One region of the Paenibacillus sp. J2L1-98 genome, then DNA from elsewhere that is predicted to be linked to it. Evidence: riboswitches for the same ligand, from Rfam matches in the RefSeq annotation. Region 1 holds a riboswitch; the other holds the start of a gene.
The links. A riboswitch is a leader RNA that binds a small molecule or an ion and turns the genes downstream of it on or off. The one in region 1 is predicted to bind cyclic di-GMP.

Region 2: another riboswitch for cyclic di-GMP. It lies ahead of AC0YNZ_RS26460 (LPXTG cell wall anchor domain-containing protein); the one in region 1 lies ahead of AC0YNZ_RS29310 (hypothetical protein).

What each region holds. Positions count from the first base shown of each region.
Region 1 is NZ_JBWDNW010000032.1:37,073-44,569, reverse strand. It holds gene AC0YNZ_RS29330 (RtcB family protein) at 1-215, shown strand, start outside; gene AC0YNZ_RS29325 (nucleotidyltransferase domain-containing protein) at 430-1,257, shown strand; gene AC0YNZ_RS29320 (class I SAM-dependent methyltransferase) at 1,301-2,584, shown strand; gene AC0YNZ_RS29315 (metallophosphoesterase) at 2,574-5,159, shown strand; cyclic di-GMP riboswitch class I at 5,253-5,338, shown strand; gene AC0YNZ_RS29310 (hypothetical protein) at 5,423-5,686, shown strand; gene AC0YNZ_RS29305 (PAS domain-containing protein) at 5,592-5,945, shown strand; gene AC0YNZ_RS29300 (PilZ domain-containing protein) at 5,942-6,976, shown strand; gene AC0YNZ_RS29295 (hypothetical protein) at 7,023-7,298, shown strand; gene speD (adenosylmethionine decarboxylase) at 7,433-7,497, shown strand, end outside.
Region 2 is NZ_JBWDNW010000024.1:37,169-44,665, reverse strand. It holds gene AC0YNZ_RS26480 (ComF family protein) at 1-509, opposite strand, end outside; gene AC0YNZ_RS26475 (helicase-related protein) at 568-1,743, opposite strand; gene AC0YNZ_RS26470 (hypothetical protein) at 1,697-2,674, opposite strand; gene AC0YNZ_RS26465 (hypothetical protein) at 2,798-3,259, opposite strand; cyclic di-GMP riboswitch class II at 3,511-3,594, shown strand; gene AC0YNZ_RS26460 (LPXTG cell wall anchor domain-containing protein) at 3,626-4,690, shown strand; gene AC0YNZ_RS26455 (response regulator) at 4,813-5,541, opposite strand; gene AC0YNZ_RS26450 (sensor histidine kinase) at 5,549-6,709, opposite strand; gene AC0YNZ_RS26445 (stalk domain-containing protein) at 6,786-7,497, opposite strand, start outside.

The sequences.
Region 1 (7,497 bases):
CGAAGCAGCTGGTGACGGCAGAAGAGGTCGCTGCTGCGATGCGGATAGGGACGGCAGAAGAGATTGTCGTGAATCAGCGTTCGCTTGAGTCGCTTATCGACGAATCGCCTCAGGCGTACAAGGACGTCGATCAAATCATTGAGAGCGTCGCAGGAGCGGGGCTCGCGCAGGTTGTTGCGAAATGCAAACCGCTTGCCACTGTAAAAGGAACATAAATAAAGGGATAAAGGAGGTCCGAACAGAATGCTATTCAATAATCTGGAAGTGCAGCCATTAATAAAGAATGAACGCAATTATCCGCACTCATACAAAAGAGAATATTATTGTTCATCGGACCTATCCGCTGGTATTTGAAGGGAAGCGTGCGCCGGCTTCGCGTTAGCCGCATCGCTGTCAATTTCTAATGCCTGACCATGGACGATTATGTCCATGGTCTTTTTTTTTATTAACAAGCTGATTAAAGGAGTGATCGAATTGAAAAACATACGTGCTGATATTTTACTGGAGCTGGATAAAATCGAGCAGGAGGAGCAGGTTCGCATCCTCTATGCCTGCGAATCGGGAAGCCGGGCTTGGGGCTTTCCGTCCAAGGACAGCGATTATGACGTACGCTTCATCTACATCAGGCCGGTGGAATGGTATTTATCCATTTTTAATAAAAGAGACGTTATCGAGCGGCCCATCAGCAACCTGCTCGATATTAACGGCTGGGATTTAAAGAAAGCGCTGAATCTGTTTCGCAAATCGAATCCGCCGCTGCTTGAATGGCTGCAATCACCGATTCCGTACTACACGAAATACACGGTCGCGAAGCAAATCCGCAGCATTTCTCCATTAACCTTTTCGCCTAAGTCATGCATGTACCATTATCTCAATATGGCGAAGGGAAACTACAGAGATTATTTGCAAGGAGAGCAAGTGAAGATCAAGAAATACTTCTACGTGCTAAGGCCGATATTGGCTTGCGGCTGGATTGAGACTTATCATACGATGCCGCCGATCGAATTCGACCGTTTGGTAGAAGCGCTCATTCCGGAGGGAAGCCGGCTGCGGATGACAATCGAGCAATTGCTGCAGCGCAAGAAAGCGGGCGAGGAGCTGGATTACGAGCCGAAGCTTCACCCCATTAACGACTATTTGGAGGAGCGAATCGCTCATTTCGAACGAACGGCCTTGGCGCTGGGGCTAGGGGCGGGTGCGCAGGATGAACAGCTCGACGCCCTTTTCCGCAGCGCTTTACAAGAGGTATGGGATTAATGGTTATTGCGGCTAATCTACAGGCAAGGGGAAGGTAAAGAAGATGGCTATTGTACAAGTGAAGTCGACGAACCCGGAATTTTCGTTCGTCATCAAGAAAAATCCGCAATCCGGCATGCTGCTCCGTACCGTTCGCAAAGGGATGGCCTACGGCTGGTATACGGATGAAGGGACATTCAACGTTTATTTTAAAGATGCGGATAATGAGGTTTCGTATAAGCAGCATGCGAAGGATCAATTCGAATATCTCAATGTATCCCGCTACAATACGCCGTTGTTTGTGCTGGGAGCGATAAACGAATTTTTTGCGGCGCCGCTGAAGGCGCGGGACTCGCGGGACTCGGAGCAATACGAGCATTCCTTCCATATCAATATGATTCATATTGAGCTCCTGCGGTATATTCATTTTTTTGAGAAGCATCTTACAGACTATTCGTTTGATACGGCGCATCAAGCGCATAAGAGCTATTCGCTTACCATTAAGACGAAGAAGAGTTTATATGAGCTTATGCATGTTGTCAGTGTGCTCTGCTTGTTTCTATCGATGTTCAGTGATGAATATATCGATATTTCCGATGATATTTTGATCAAATATGTGAAGAGCATTCAAATTATAGATACGCCATTCTACATACGGAGCCTGTTTGCCCGCAACTTTCTGGCATCCAGAGACCGGTTCAAGAAATATAAGGAGGAGCTTGAGAAGACGGATCGCTATGCAATCCAATTGGCCTTTGGCGGTACAGCGCAGCAGCGGAGAAGCTATATCGGAAGCGTGCTGCCGTTCGATAAATCGATACTGGACGTAGGCTGCGGAGAAGGCTATTATGCGATTCCGTTTGCTTCCAAGATTGAGGAGGCCAGCTATTATGCCGTTGATATTAATGAACCATTGCTAGAGGCGGTAGAGCGGAAAGCGAAAGCGAAGGCACTCGATAACATCGCAACCTTCTCTTCTATCGATCGCTTTCTGGAGGAATATAACGGCGAGCAGGTGGATGTCGTTTTGACCGAGGTGATCGAGCATATGAGCTTAGAAGAGGCGGGGGCGCTTATCCGGCAAATTTGCGGGCAGGTCGATTTTGATCATTTTGTGCTGACGACTCCTAATGCGGAGTTTAATGCTTATTACGAGCTTAGCGATTTTCGTCATGATGATCATAAGTGGGAGCTGGGGAGAGCGGAGTTTGAGAAGTGGCTGCTTGATGCGATTAAAGGTCAACCTGTTGAAATTAAATTTGTTGCAATCGGTGATGGCGTAAATGGCATTCAGACGACGCAGGGCGCTATTTTGAGGAAGAGGGGGTACAGCGGAAATGGAGATTAGAACGAGAGTTCATACGATATATATGCTGATCGGTTCGACGGAATGCGGTAAAACGACGTTCGCGAACGAAGTGCTGATGCCGCAGCTGCGGTTCAATGACGACGCCAAGGGCGCGAGAGCCAATGTGCAATATATTTCGTCTGACAGCATCCGCCAAGAGCTACTTGGGTACGATTATGATAAATATGATCAAGTGATGCTGGAAGCAAGCGAGCAAGCGTTCCGCCTTTTGTTCGAGAAGCTGCGGCTGGTGACGGCGTATCCGATTAATGCGGAATTTGTAGTTGTGGATACGACGGGCTTGTCGGAGGATTTTCGGGCGAGGGTGAAGGCAATAGCGAATGAAAATAACTATAACCTGGAGGTTGTGCTGTTCGATTACCGGAAGAGGGACGATTATTATACTTCGGAGCGGTCGCAGAAGCTGATCACTAGCCATATTAACCGTTTGCGCAAGGAGGTACTTGGCTCGCTCTCAAGGGAGCGGTACTCGAAAATCCATAAAGTGCGCGCCAAGGACTTTTATTCACCGGCTGATCGCATAGCCAATCCGGATTACAAGGTCGTAATTGAGGATGCCAATGACTATTTGGCTGCTATATTGCCGCTTGATCAGAAGACGATTATAGTGGGCGACGTTCACGAAAGCGTGGATGAGCTGAAAAGCCTGCTCGTTAGCCACGGCTTTCAATTGGAAGGAAATCAGCTGATTGAGACGGGGAAGGTTAGCGGTACGAAGGTATTGCTTGTTGGGGACTGGATCGACAAAGGGAAGCGCACGAAGGAAACGATTGATTTTCTATACGCCAACCAGGATCGCTTTTTGTTCGTGTTAGGCAATCACGAGAGCTTCATCTATAAATTTATGCGCGGAGAAATTAAAGGCGTCGATGAGGAGCTGCGGCAGGCATACTTCGATTCGGCAGAGGTGCTTAGAAACGATGAAGAGCTGCTTCAAAGGTTTAATCACCTCGTATCGCTGTCGAAGCCTTTCTACAAAATGGTAGGCAAGAGAGGGCCGTCCTATTATGTTACGCATGCGCCATGCGAGAACAAGTACATTGGCAAGCTCGATCCGAACTCCGTACGGCATCAGCGTAATTTCCGGATTGACCGCTCAGCGCCGCTTGAGGAGCAGCTGGCGTTTCTGAAGCGGGATGCGGCAGCCAATCAGCCTTATCACGTATTCGGACATGTCGCAGCGAAAACCGCCTTTCGGATTAAAAATAAAATTCATATCGATTCCGGTGCGGTGCACGGTAATGCGCTAACCTCCGTAACCCTTTCGGTTAAACCGTTTTTCAAAACGCAAAAGGCATCTCAAGCGATTATGGAAGGCGAGCTGCGCACCCTCTTCCAGGAAGAGCGCAAGGTGTCGCTGCAGGAGCTGGATGACGAAGAGGTCCGCAGACTGCAGTACTGCTCACGCAATAAGGTCAACTTCATTTCGGGCACGATGGCGCCCGCAGACAAGGATGAAGCTGCGCATGAGCTGGAGTCGCTGAGGAAAGGACTGGACTATTTTGCGGAGCGCGGCATTGCGGAGGTTGTGCTTCAGCCCAAATATATGGGTTCCAGATGCAATGTTTATTTGCACGCTGATCCCGAGCAATGCTTTGCGGTTAGCCGCAACGGCTATAAAGTCAACAAGGTTGACCTTTCGGCTGTGTATGAGGAGCTGCTGCTAAGGTTCGGAAGCTATATGAAGGAAAATGGCATCGCAATGCTGCTTCTGGATGGAGAGCTTCTGCCTTGGCAGGCGCTCGGTGAAGGTCTTATTGACCGGCAATTTAAACCGATCGAGAAAGCGCTTGAGACAGAGCTTGCTTTCCTGAAGGAAAACGGGTTTGAGGAGGCCTTCGCGAAGCTTGCGCACGAATACAAGGAAAGCGGCTTCGAGAAGGATCAGTTCCACCTTAGCAAAGGGGCGCTAAATGAAAAGTACGGTCTTAATGTTTACCAAAGCTATAAGCATGTTCATTCGATATTGGAGAAGCATATGCCGCTTTCCGATCATGTGGATGCTTATGAAACGTACAAGAAGCAGCTTGAGCTGTATGCGGAAGCCGGCGAGCCCTTGTACAAGCCGTTTGCCTTGCTGAAAATCGTATACGGTGACGGAACGGAAACGCTGCCCGATTGGAAAACATCCGAGATGTACCGCTTTCTCTCTGACGACCCGTTCATCACGCTAGAGCTTTCCTCGCCTAACAGCTATGAGCAGGCGGAGCAGTATTTCGCCACCCTCACCGTAGATAATCATATGGAAGGTGTCGTCATCAAACCAGAAATGCCGGAGCCGAACACGGTTTCGTGTATGAAGGTGCGCAATGCCAACTACATGTCTATTATTTACGGGTACGATTACCGCTTCCCGCATAAATACAATAAGCTGATGAAGCAAAAGAGCATCAATCTAAAGCTTCGCACCTCATTGAATGAGCATCGGCTTGGGCAAAAAATGCTGTCTATTCCGTTTGCCGCAATCGCGCCGGACAACGAGCCGTATCAAGCAGCAGTTGCCAATCTATTATTCGAGGTTGCCAAAGAAAAGGAAATTGATCCGCGTTTGTAAAAACGGCTGCATTGGATTAAAATTCTCCACTTATTTGAAAATTTATTATGGAATATATCGGAATTCTATGAAATAATCATATAAGTAAAAAGTCCTAGTAAATAGCAAAGTTGTCGAAAGACAATGACGCAAAGCCAACGGGCCTAAAGGGAGTTTCCAAAGGTGGCTGGGTTGCCATAAGGATGAATGATAAAACGCTTATATCCTCTTCCTCAACTCTTCTAGTTACCGCATAAGCTACACATAGGAAGGGATATTAAGCGATGGAACAAAATATTACGCGCTTTAACGGCAGCGGCAACAGCTTTGACATAGTTCAAAAAATAACTAATCTTGGTTACTGGGAATTCGACCATGCTCGCAATCAAACGGCATGGTCGAATCAAATGTTCAATATTTACGGAATGAACTCCGGCTTCCCGATGAAGCAGGATGATTTCTTTAAACTCGTTCATTCCGAGGACCGCGAGCGCGTCCGGCGGCAATTTTACATATCGGTACAATCCTGTCGAGGAGCAGCACTATAAGTCCATATTCGATAATAATCCGGACGCGGTCTTTACATTGGACTTAGACGGCCGTTTTTTGTCATGCAATTCGGCTCTTGAGCAAATGTTCGGTTATTCAAGAGACGAAATCATAGCAGATCATTTCGATCACTTTGTGCATGCGGAATGCTTGGGTACAACGATTTATTTTTTCGAGGAAACGGTCAGGACGCTTACGTCTCAAAACTATGATACGACGGGCATTACGAAAAACGGGCAAGGGGTCAGGTTAATGTGACCCGTATTCCGATCATTATTAATGATGAGCTTATCGGTGTTTATGGGATTGCCAAAGATATTACGCAGAAAAATAAAATTGAACAATCTCTGAGAGAAGCGGAGCTTAAATATCGCAGCATCATAGAGCAGTCTATTGTCGGCATATTTGTTGCGCAGAAGAACAGCTTCGTCTACACGAACGAGCAGCTGTCAGCAACGAGAAGGTTCGTTACCGAGCTGCTGCTTGAGCTGAAGAAGCGAAAGATTAAAGTATCGCTCGATGATTTTGGAACAGGCTATTCCTCACTCTATTTATTGAAGCGATTAGCGCTCGACACGATCAAAATCGACCGGTCGTTTGTGGAGGAGATGATGACGGAGTCAAGCAATAGAAGCATAGTGGAGTGCATTATCCGACTGGCAGGGGAGCTCAAGATGCAGGTGGTGGCCGAGGGCGTTGAGAACAAGGAGCAGTTCAATTACTTGCGGGAGCAGCGCTGCGATGAAATTCAAGGCTATTATTTTAGCCGTCCCGTCGACCCTGAAAGCATCGTTCAATTATTGAGCAAAAGACCGTTTATGGAGCCCGCCTCGCTTCGGCGCAGTAAAGAGCCGGCCGTTAACCGGAGACAATATTTTCGTATCGACCTTACTCATTGTCTTTTGGCTGAGATGACGATTACGATGTTTAAGGGCAGGAGCATAAGACTAGGTAGCACTGAGGTGTTTGTTAGAAATATCGGTCCGGGAGGCCTCCGGTTTATGGTTGGCGTTAAGCTGCCTGTTAACAGCGACATATTGCTGAAGTTCAAGATCCGGATGGATAATCAAATGTACGTGTTATATGGCTTTATAGTCTGGTACAATGAATTGGACAACGATATTCATGAATACGGCGTGCAATTTCAAATGAAAGAGCAGGATAATGATGATCTCGTCAATGCGCTCAATATTCTCGCCACCCGGCAGCGCGACGGCATTCCGCCTCAAGCTCAAATTTACGTGGGCGATCCCATGCTCCGGATAAAGGAATTGAAAAAGCTTAATTAATAAATGCATAGCGTGAAGGTCAGGAAAGGAGGAGGAGGGTTAGGACATGAACGATATCGTAAACAAATTTTGCATCAGAACATTTGGTTCCACGAACCTCGTGACGGAGATCGGCAAGGTGACGAAGGTCGCGAGCAGAACGATCCACGTCGATTGGGGCATGAAAAAATACGTATACCAGAATAAAGATTTCAGATGGATTCCGCTGACGAAAGAGGAAGTGGAAAATAAATATCCGAAATCGAAGTTTACAGAGGATTCGCTTAAACGGGCATTGGCATTTGGTCTGGAGATCAAAGGCGCGCAGCGTTTACCGGAATAAAGTTTGATGTGAGAAGCATTTTGCATTCGGTTAAGACCGGATGTGAAATGCTTTTTTTTTGTTAGGCATAGTGGTTTGTCGAATCGGTCTTTGGGTAAAAGGAAATAGTAGTTATAGAAAAGGAGGTGTGTACCCTGAAGTTAACGCCGGAACAGCGTATACAACTGCATGGCTTCAACAATTTAACGAAATCGCTCAG
Region 2 (7,497 bases), on a different contig from region 1:
ACATAAGTGACAGCGTCCCAGTAATCCGCGCTCCTCCATTTTGCTTTGGATTGGTGTCCGCTTTGCGTGCTGAACCGCCGGGAAATTTCAGCAGTCATGGCCTCGAACGTTGGCAGCAGCATATCCCCAAGCAGCGGGGCTAGCTGCTCGTTTCCCCGGTATTTATACAAGGCTAGCATCGCCCTCATCGCTTGGTTATAGTAAACAGCGCTGCGGTTGTATACGAATGACCGATGCGGACTGCGTATGCAGTCTTCGCATGGGATGCCGCGCCCGCATTTGAGACAGGCAATGCGGGTAAGCCACGGTATTGCGGAGAGACATGCCCCGCAAAGGGAATGTCGAAGCTGGGCGGTCAGCTTCGCATGGTTATAGTTGGCCGCGCTGCGAGCCTCGTTTTGCGGTTTGCCGCATAGGAGACATGCGGCCGAACGGGGAGCTAGCAGCTGCGCTGAAGCGGTGAAAGCGGATTGGATACGCTGTAACCAGTTTTGCGGCGAGACCTTCACTTTAGCGAGCCTCCTTTGCCGGCGGGAAGCAGATAGCCTTGCTTTCGGGCTATTCGATTCATCGTTTGTGTACGGCTGATAGCTGTGAACGGCTGCGCTCACGGCTGCAAAAATAGACGCGGCCGAACGGATCCTCTGCGGACCGTCCGGCTCTTCCTGCCATTTGGACCAAGGATGCCTCGTCGAATAGCCGTCCATCCGCATCCAGAATGTAGACGTCACTTTTCGGAATGGTGACTCCTCTCTCTAATATCGTTGTCGTAACCAGCACCCGAATCTCCCTCGCGCGAAAACGCTGCACCTTATCCGCCCGCTCACCATCCTGAGAGGAGGTTGCCGCTACAGCCGAATGCTGAAGCGCTGCTCGCAGCAAAGCAGCCACCGGTTCGGTTTGTGCAATTTGCTGCACGAACACAAACAGCTGCGCCTCGCGATGAAGTGATGCTTGCATGGCAGCTAACAGCTTTGGCGGCAGCCTGCGCTGCTGAAGCATTTGTCTCACAGCTGAAGTTTGGAGAAGCTTCGGCACAGGCAGCGGATGCCGATGATAACGTACGGGCACTCTGGCATGCGGAAGCTTGCCGCGTTTCGCTGCCCGCTGCAGCTCGCTTGGCGGCGTAGCAGACAGCAGCAATCGGGCGGCACCCGGCGCGCAGCTTTTATCCGCCGCATAATGGAGAATTTTGTCGCCGTGGTATGGAAAGGCGTCGAGCTCATCAACCACAACCAGATCGAAGCCTTGATAGAAGCGCAGCAGCTGATGAGTAGTTGCAAGCGTGATGTCTCCGCTCTCCCATCGCTGTGCGCTTCCCCCGTATAAGGCCACTACGGAAGCCGCGGGAAAAGCTTGTCGAATGCGCGGGTCAAGCTCAATCACGACATCGCGGCGCGGCGTTGCAATAAGCGCCTTGCCGCCCCGCAGCAGCACTGATTCTACGAGCGGAAAAATCATTTCCGTCTTGCCCGCTCCCGTAACCGCCCAGAGTAAAAAATCTCTTACCTTGGCGGATTTTCCCGTTGAAGAGAGAGCCGGTTCAGCGGATTGCTCCTCCGCGAACTGCAGCGCCTTCGCAGCTGCGTCTGACTGTGCCGGGCTAAGTCGCCATTTATTAAGCCGCTGCTCCAATGAAAGCTGCATAACTTGCTGCTTAAGGCAGCTTGGCTCCGTCCTCCCTCCAAACTGCGCATCATGCTGCCCTACGACGAGCAGCTCGCATTCCCGGCTCCGCCCCATCCCAATGCACGCCGAGCAATAGGCGCACAACCGCCCGCACGCTGCACATGCCGTGCGGTGCATATACGCCTCGCCACTCCCGCAGCGAAGACAGCTGCGCTCGCGCCTGCGGCGCCCCAAAGCGTCCAATCGCCCGCCATTTCCGGCTGCGATTGATCCGCTCAGGCGCACCCGCCCCGAGCAGCGCGGCAAGCTGGAGCACTCCGCTCCACCTTGCTGCGGCGCCGGGCCCGCCCGCGTCAACTAACAGGGCGTGCGCTTCGCTGCGCAATAGCGCACGTCCCTGCATGACCTCCGCGGCAAGCTTCGCCCCTGCCGCGATCTCTCCCAGCTCCGCATCGCTAATTGCTCGCCCCCTATCTCCGCCCCGCTCCCGCCCATCACCCGCGCGGCCCGCTCCCCCTCGCTCCCGCGTCTCTTCCGCTCGCCCCCTATCTCCGCCCCGCTCCCGCTCATCACCCGCACGGCCCGCTCCCCCTCGCACCCAGTGCTCCACCAAACCAGACAAGCCGGCTCTCCCCATCGCAGTCTGCCGCTGGCGTCCACTCCCCCGCCGCCACCACAATCTCCTGCCGGCAGCTTTCCCGTCATTTCGCCCCTCGCCCTTTGCCTCCTCAGCACAAGCGAGCAGAAGCTCTATCGCCTCACAGCGGTCAGCTATACTTCCTTGATCGATCTGGCCCGTATCTATAGCAGTCTGTTCTCCTCTTCTCCGTATTAGCTCCGCTTCCCACAGCTCCACAGCACGGCAAGCATCGCCAAGCGGCAGCGGCTCCTTTAATAGCCAGCCCGAATCGGCAATCGCCTCATTTAAGCTCCCTGCTTTGCCAAACCCGCCATTCATCCAAAAATGCTTGTCCATATCCGGGTCAATCGTTACCCGGGCTTTCCAGCACCCGCGTACTTCCACAACATACACCTGAGCCCTCATCGACTATCGCTCCCCCTCGCCTTTTTCCACTTATATTTCAAACGAAAAAAAGCACACCCAACAACGCAGTCTGCGTCATTGAGTGTGCTTCACTCCAAATATTGATCTTCTTCAAAGTATATACTAAAATGGCATTTTCGACAAATCCGACGGATTTTGCAAATCAACCAGCACCGCATGATCGGAATGCGATACGATTCCTTCTGCCTGCAGCATCCAAAGCAGCTGGGTACCATCCACACCCGTCATTTGTGAATGCTTATTGTCCTTATTTTCTGTTGTTGGAGTATCTTCTGCCAGGTGCACACTGACCTCCTTGCCACCTCTAGCCAAACGTTCAACAATAGCGAGCGTCTCATCCGTCACGCCACGGTTAACAATCGTAAGACGAACATCCTTGCCCATTCTCCGGGAAAAAGAAAAAAACGAACGCACGTACCATTCCATATTTTTTTGCCGGACGTCCGCTACGAGCACGTAATGCTTGCTCGATTGCTGTCGTCCGCGCCAAATTCGATACGCCAGATGCACCGACAATGCAGCCAGAACATAACAGCCAACAACAAAAAGCAGAAGTTCAAACATGGCGGCCACCTCCTCTTTGTGACACTATATGCCACGAAGCGCCCACTGGTTCCGCAATAAGGGGACAAGGGTGACAAAATGTGCGCCATTCCCACAAAACATCTCTTTCTCATCCACAAACAGCAGTCAAAATGCGACAAAGAAACACCCTTGAGCAATTTACAGTATATGTTATCATTTTACTACGTATCCATGCATATAAACGTATGTAAGCATAGAGAATGGGGAGAAGGTGACTTCACGCATTCATAATAACTAGGGGAAGCGATGAAGTATAATCTGCATCTGGACACTTGGATTATACGGAGCTAGTAGTGTAACCGGCCCTCTTAGAACACGACCAACTATCTAAGAGGAGAGTGAACGATGAGATACTTAAAAAAGCAGTTTTCTTTCAGCATGGCCATAATGTTAATTCTCTCGTTAACCCTGGGATCGTTTGTTATGGCGGAAGGCGAAAACAATTCAGCTGCAAATCCATCAGTCGCCCCGGCGGCTAATAGCTGTACGCCCATTTCTGCTGACCGCGCACACATTGTCGCGAACAATTTGAACAGTATCGTTGATAATGGAAACAGTACCGTTACCGCAACCTTCAGAACGACCGAGAATTGTGTGCAGGTTAGTGTCTCTACATACATCTTCCCTCCCGGCACTATACCGAACAGCAACGGAACTCCTTATCAGGACCAGATCCATTATGACGGCGAGACCAACATCTATCCGTTGCCCGGCACCTATTCAGTCACCCTTGACATCCCGGCTTGCGCTCCTTATCAGGCGGATATATACAGCGGTCCTGAGCAAATTCAGCTAGGCTCCGGCGGTCACGGGTCGACGATTGTAGCTTGGAAATTAATGAGAGAGAACAATTGCCCTACTCCTACTCCTACGACAACACCTACGCCTACGCCGACCGTAACCCCAACACCTGAGACTACACCTACGCCTACGCCGACCGTAACCCCAACACCTGAGACTACACCTACGCCCACGCCGACCGTAACCCCGACGCCTGAGACTACACCTACGCCCACGCCGACCGTAACCCCGACACCTGAGACTACACCTACGCCCACGCCGACCGTAACCCCGACACCTGAGACTACACCTACGCCTACGCCGACCGTAACCCCGACACCTGAGACTACACCTACGCCTACGCCGACCGTAACCCCGACACCTGAGACTACACCTACACCTACGCCAACACCTGAAACCACAACTATTGTCGAGATTGATGATGATGAGCCGCCGGTAGGCGGGATCGATGATGGCCAGGATACCGTAATCGATGTGGCAGAGGAGCAAGTTCCGCTAGATACCCTGCCAAAAACAGGCGATTCCAGCCCGCTTCCTTACTACCTCATTGGCGCCTTCACCCTTACGGCCGGGTTCCTCTCGCTCCGTAAGCAAAGGAAAAGACGATAAAAGATGATATGAGGCCGATATCTTGATCACTGTCTTTCTCATATTCACATACTTTGTCTCCAACAAGCGCGCACGCAAAAATCCCGTATCAGCTGATACGGGATTTTTGCGTAATATATGAGTTACAGCGTAACCCAACCGTATTTGATCGATTGAATAACAGCTTGCGTACGGTCATCGACTTCCATCTTCTGCAAAATGCTGCTCACATGGTTTTTAACCGTTTTTTCACTTATAAATAAAAATTCCCCGATGAGCTTATTGCTCTTGCCTTCTGCCATAAGCCTTAGCACTTCTGCTTCGCGCCGCGTTAACGGACTTTCATCGCCCGCAATGAACTTGACGCCCGGCTCCGCCGCCGCAGCAGCTCCTGATACGATCCCCATCTCGTCCAAATAAGTCATGCGGCGAAGCTGATTAATCAGCTTGCCCGTTACTTTTGGATGGATATAGGCATGACCTTGAACGACAGAGCGAATAGCGTTAATAAGCGATTCTGCCTCCATATCCTTCAATAGATAGCCGGTAGCCCCTTTGCGAAGCGTTTCAAACACATAGCTCTCATCGTCATGGATTGACAAAATGATAACCTTCACGTCAGGAAACAAGCTTTTCAAACGCTCAGTCGCGACAACACCGTTCTCGATCGGCATATTAATATCCATCAAAACAATTTCAGGAATCGTATGATTGCAAAATTCCATAACTTGAATGCCGTCTCCGCACTCGCCGATGACTTCAAGATCGTCTTCCATATTCAGAATCCGCTTAAGTCCTTCACGAAACAGCTGGTGATCATCCGCAAGTAAAATTTTGATTGTATTTGCACTATTTGCAGGTTTCTGAATCATCATCATCTTACTCCTTTCTAGATTCGGCAGTTGTAGGTATATCTATCATAATTTTCGTCCCTCTACCGGGAATTGAGTCTATTTCCATCCTTCCCTCAATCAGCTCAACACGCTCTCTCATCCCCACCAATCCAAAGTGTGCGTTTCGGCTGGCATCCTGCTCAATTAATTCGCTCTGAAAACCAACGCCATTGTCCTGAATAATGAGTGAAATATGTTGTGGCTGATAGTTAATTTCGAGCAATACATGAGTAGCGCTCGCATGCTTCAAGGCATTGGTAAAAGCTTCCTGAACCAGGCGAAAAATAGCCGCTTCCATCGCAGAGGGCATTCGCGCCTCTTTACCGTTAAGCTCGAATACGGTATTTATTTTCGTTTTCTCTTCAAAATCCTGCGTGAATTTACGAAGAGTCGGCACAATTCCCAAATCATCCAATGCCATCGGACGCAAATTGAATATAATTTTGCGTATCTCCTCCAGACCGGAACGGACCTGTCCTTTTAAATCTACTAATTCTTCCTGTACCATTACAAATTCCTGCTTGATAAGCATCCGTTCTGCAATTTCTGTTCGAAGGACGATATTGGCGAGCGATTGAGCCGGGCCATCATGAATTTCTCTGGCGATCCGCTTCCGTTCTTCCTCTTGCGCCAATATAATTTTCAAGCCCAGCATCTGCCTTGTTTTGGCAGATTCGATGATCCGGGTAACCTGGTTCAGGTCCCCGGCTAAATACTCCAGCACGACATTGATTTGCGATGCAATCGTTTCAGCCCGCTCGATCGAGTTTTCCACATTACGGACACGTTTTTGCAAATCATCACGACGCGCCTTTAAGTAAGACTCCTTCTCGCGGTAAACCATTAAATCCAGCTGGATTTGCGTCGCTTTCTCATAAGCTGATTTAATATCCTCTTCCTTGTAGCGCACGAAATCCCGGCTTACTTCCGTGAGCCGAATACGCGCACGGCGGTAGTCCTGCTCAAGCTGGTCGACCTTATCGATCGTCTTTACCGTTTCCTGAAGCACGATCTCAAGCTCCTGCTCGAGCGACTCCAGCTCCGTACGCGCCGACTCACATATTTCATAAATCTGGTATTTGCTGTCTTCCATCACTGTAATTGTATTTTTAATAACTCGATTTAAATCACCTGTTAGGTGGTCCACGACAGATCGGCAACCTTTCTCTCTTAAAGGTTAATCTATTCTATCATACCACAGATTGGACATCTTTCGTCCATCGTTAATCGATGGTAATCTTTTTCACTATACTGTCATACCCAACCTTTAATCCTAGCTTCTCCGAGAATAAGCGTACAGGAATTAAGGTGCGGTTGTTTCGAATGATCGGAGCCACCTCTGAGGATTGAAGCACGCCGTTTAAAATAAGATCCTTTTGGCCAAGCGTCATTTCCATCAGCTTATTGCCTCGCAGCACCGTAACCTGCCCCGTATTGCCGTTAAATAACAGCTTGTCTCCCATTGCATCCGACACGAACCGAACCGGCACATACGTCGTTCCATTCAACACAATTGGCGCCGAATCCAGCGTAATTGCTTTTCCGTTCACGGTAGCGGCTGTCTTGCCTACAATCATTTCAACCTTTGTCTTCGAATCTGCCCCTACGTAAGGCGGATATTGCAGCTTCATATTATCCAGTCCAATCGAACCAGATGCCGAGCGCTCATCCTGTCCCTCGGCAAGCGTCACAACGTAAATCCGCTTCAGCTTAACCGGGAATTTCATTCCTTCGGACGATAGATTTACTTTCACATTTTTCCAGCCGGTAAAATCAAGCTGCTTCGCTAAATCTAGATAATGCGACTTTCCGTCTGCATCAATAAACTCTGCGCGCACCCAATTCAGGCTGTTATCTCCGTATAGGTCTACCGTCATCGAGGTAGGCGAGCCTGCTATCGCGCGTCCGGTTGAATTAAACACTGCATACGATGCT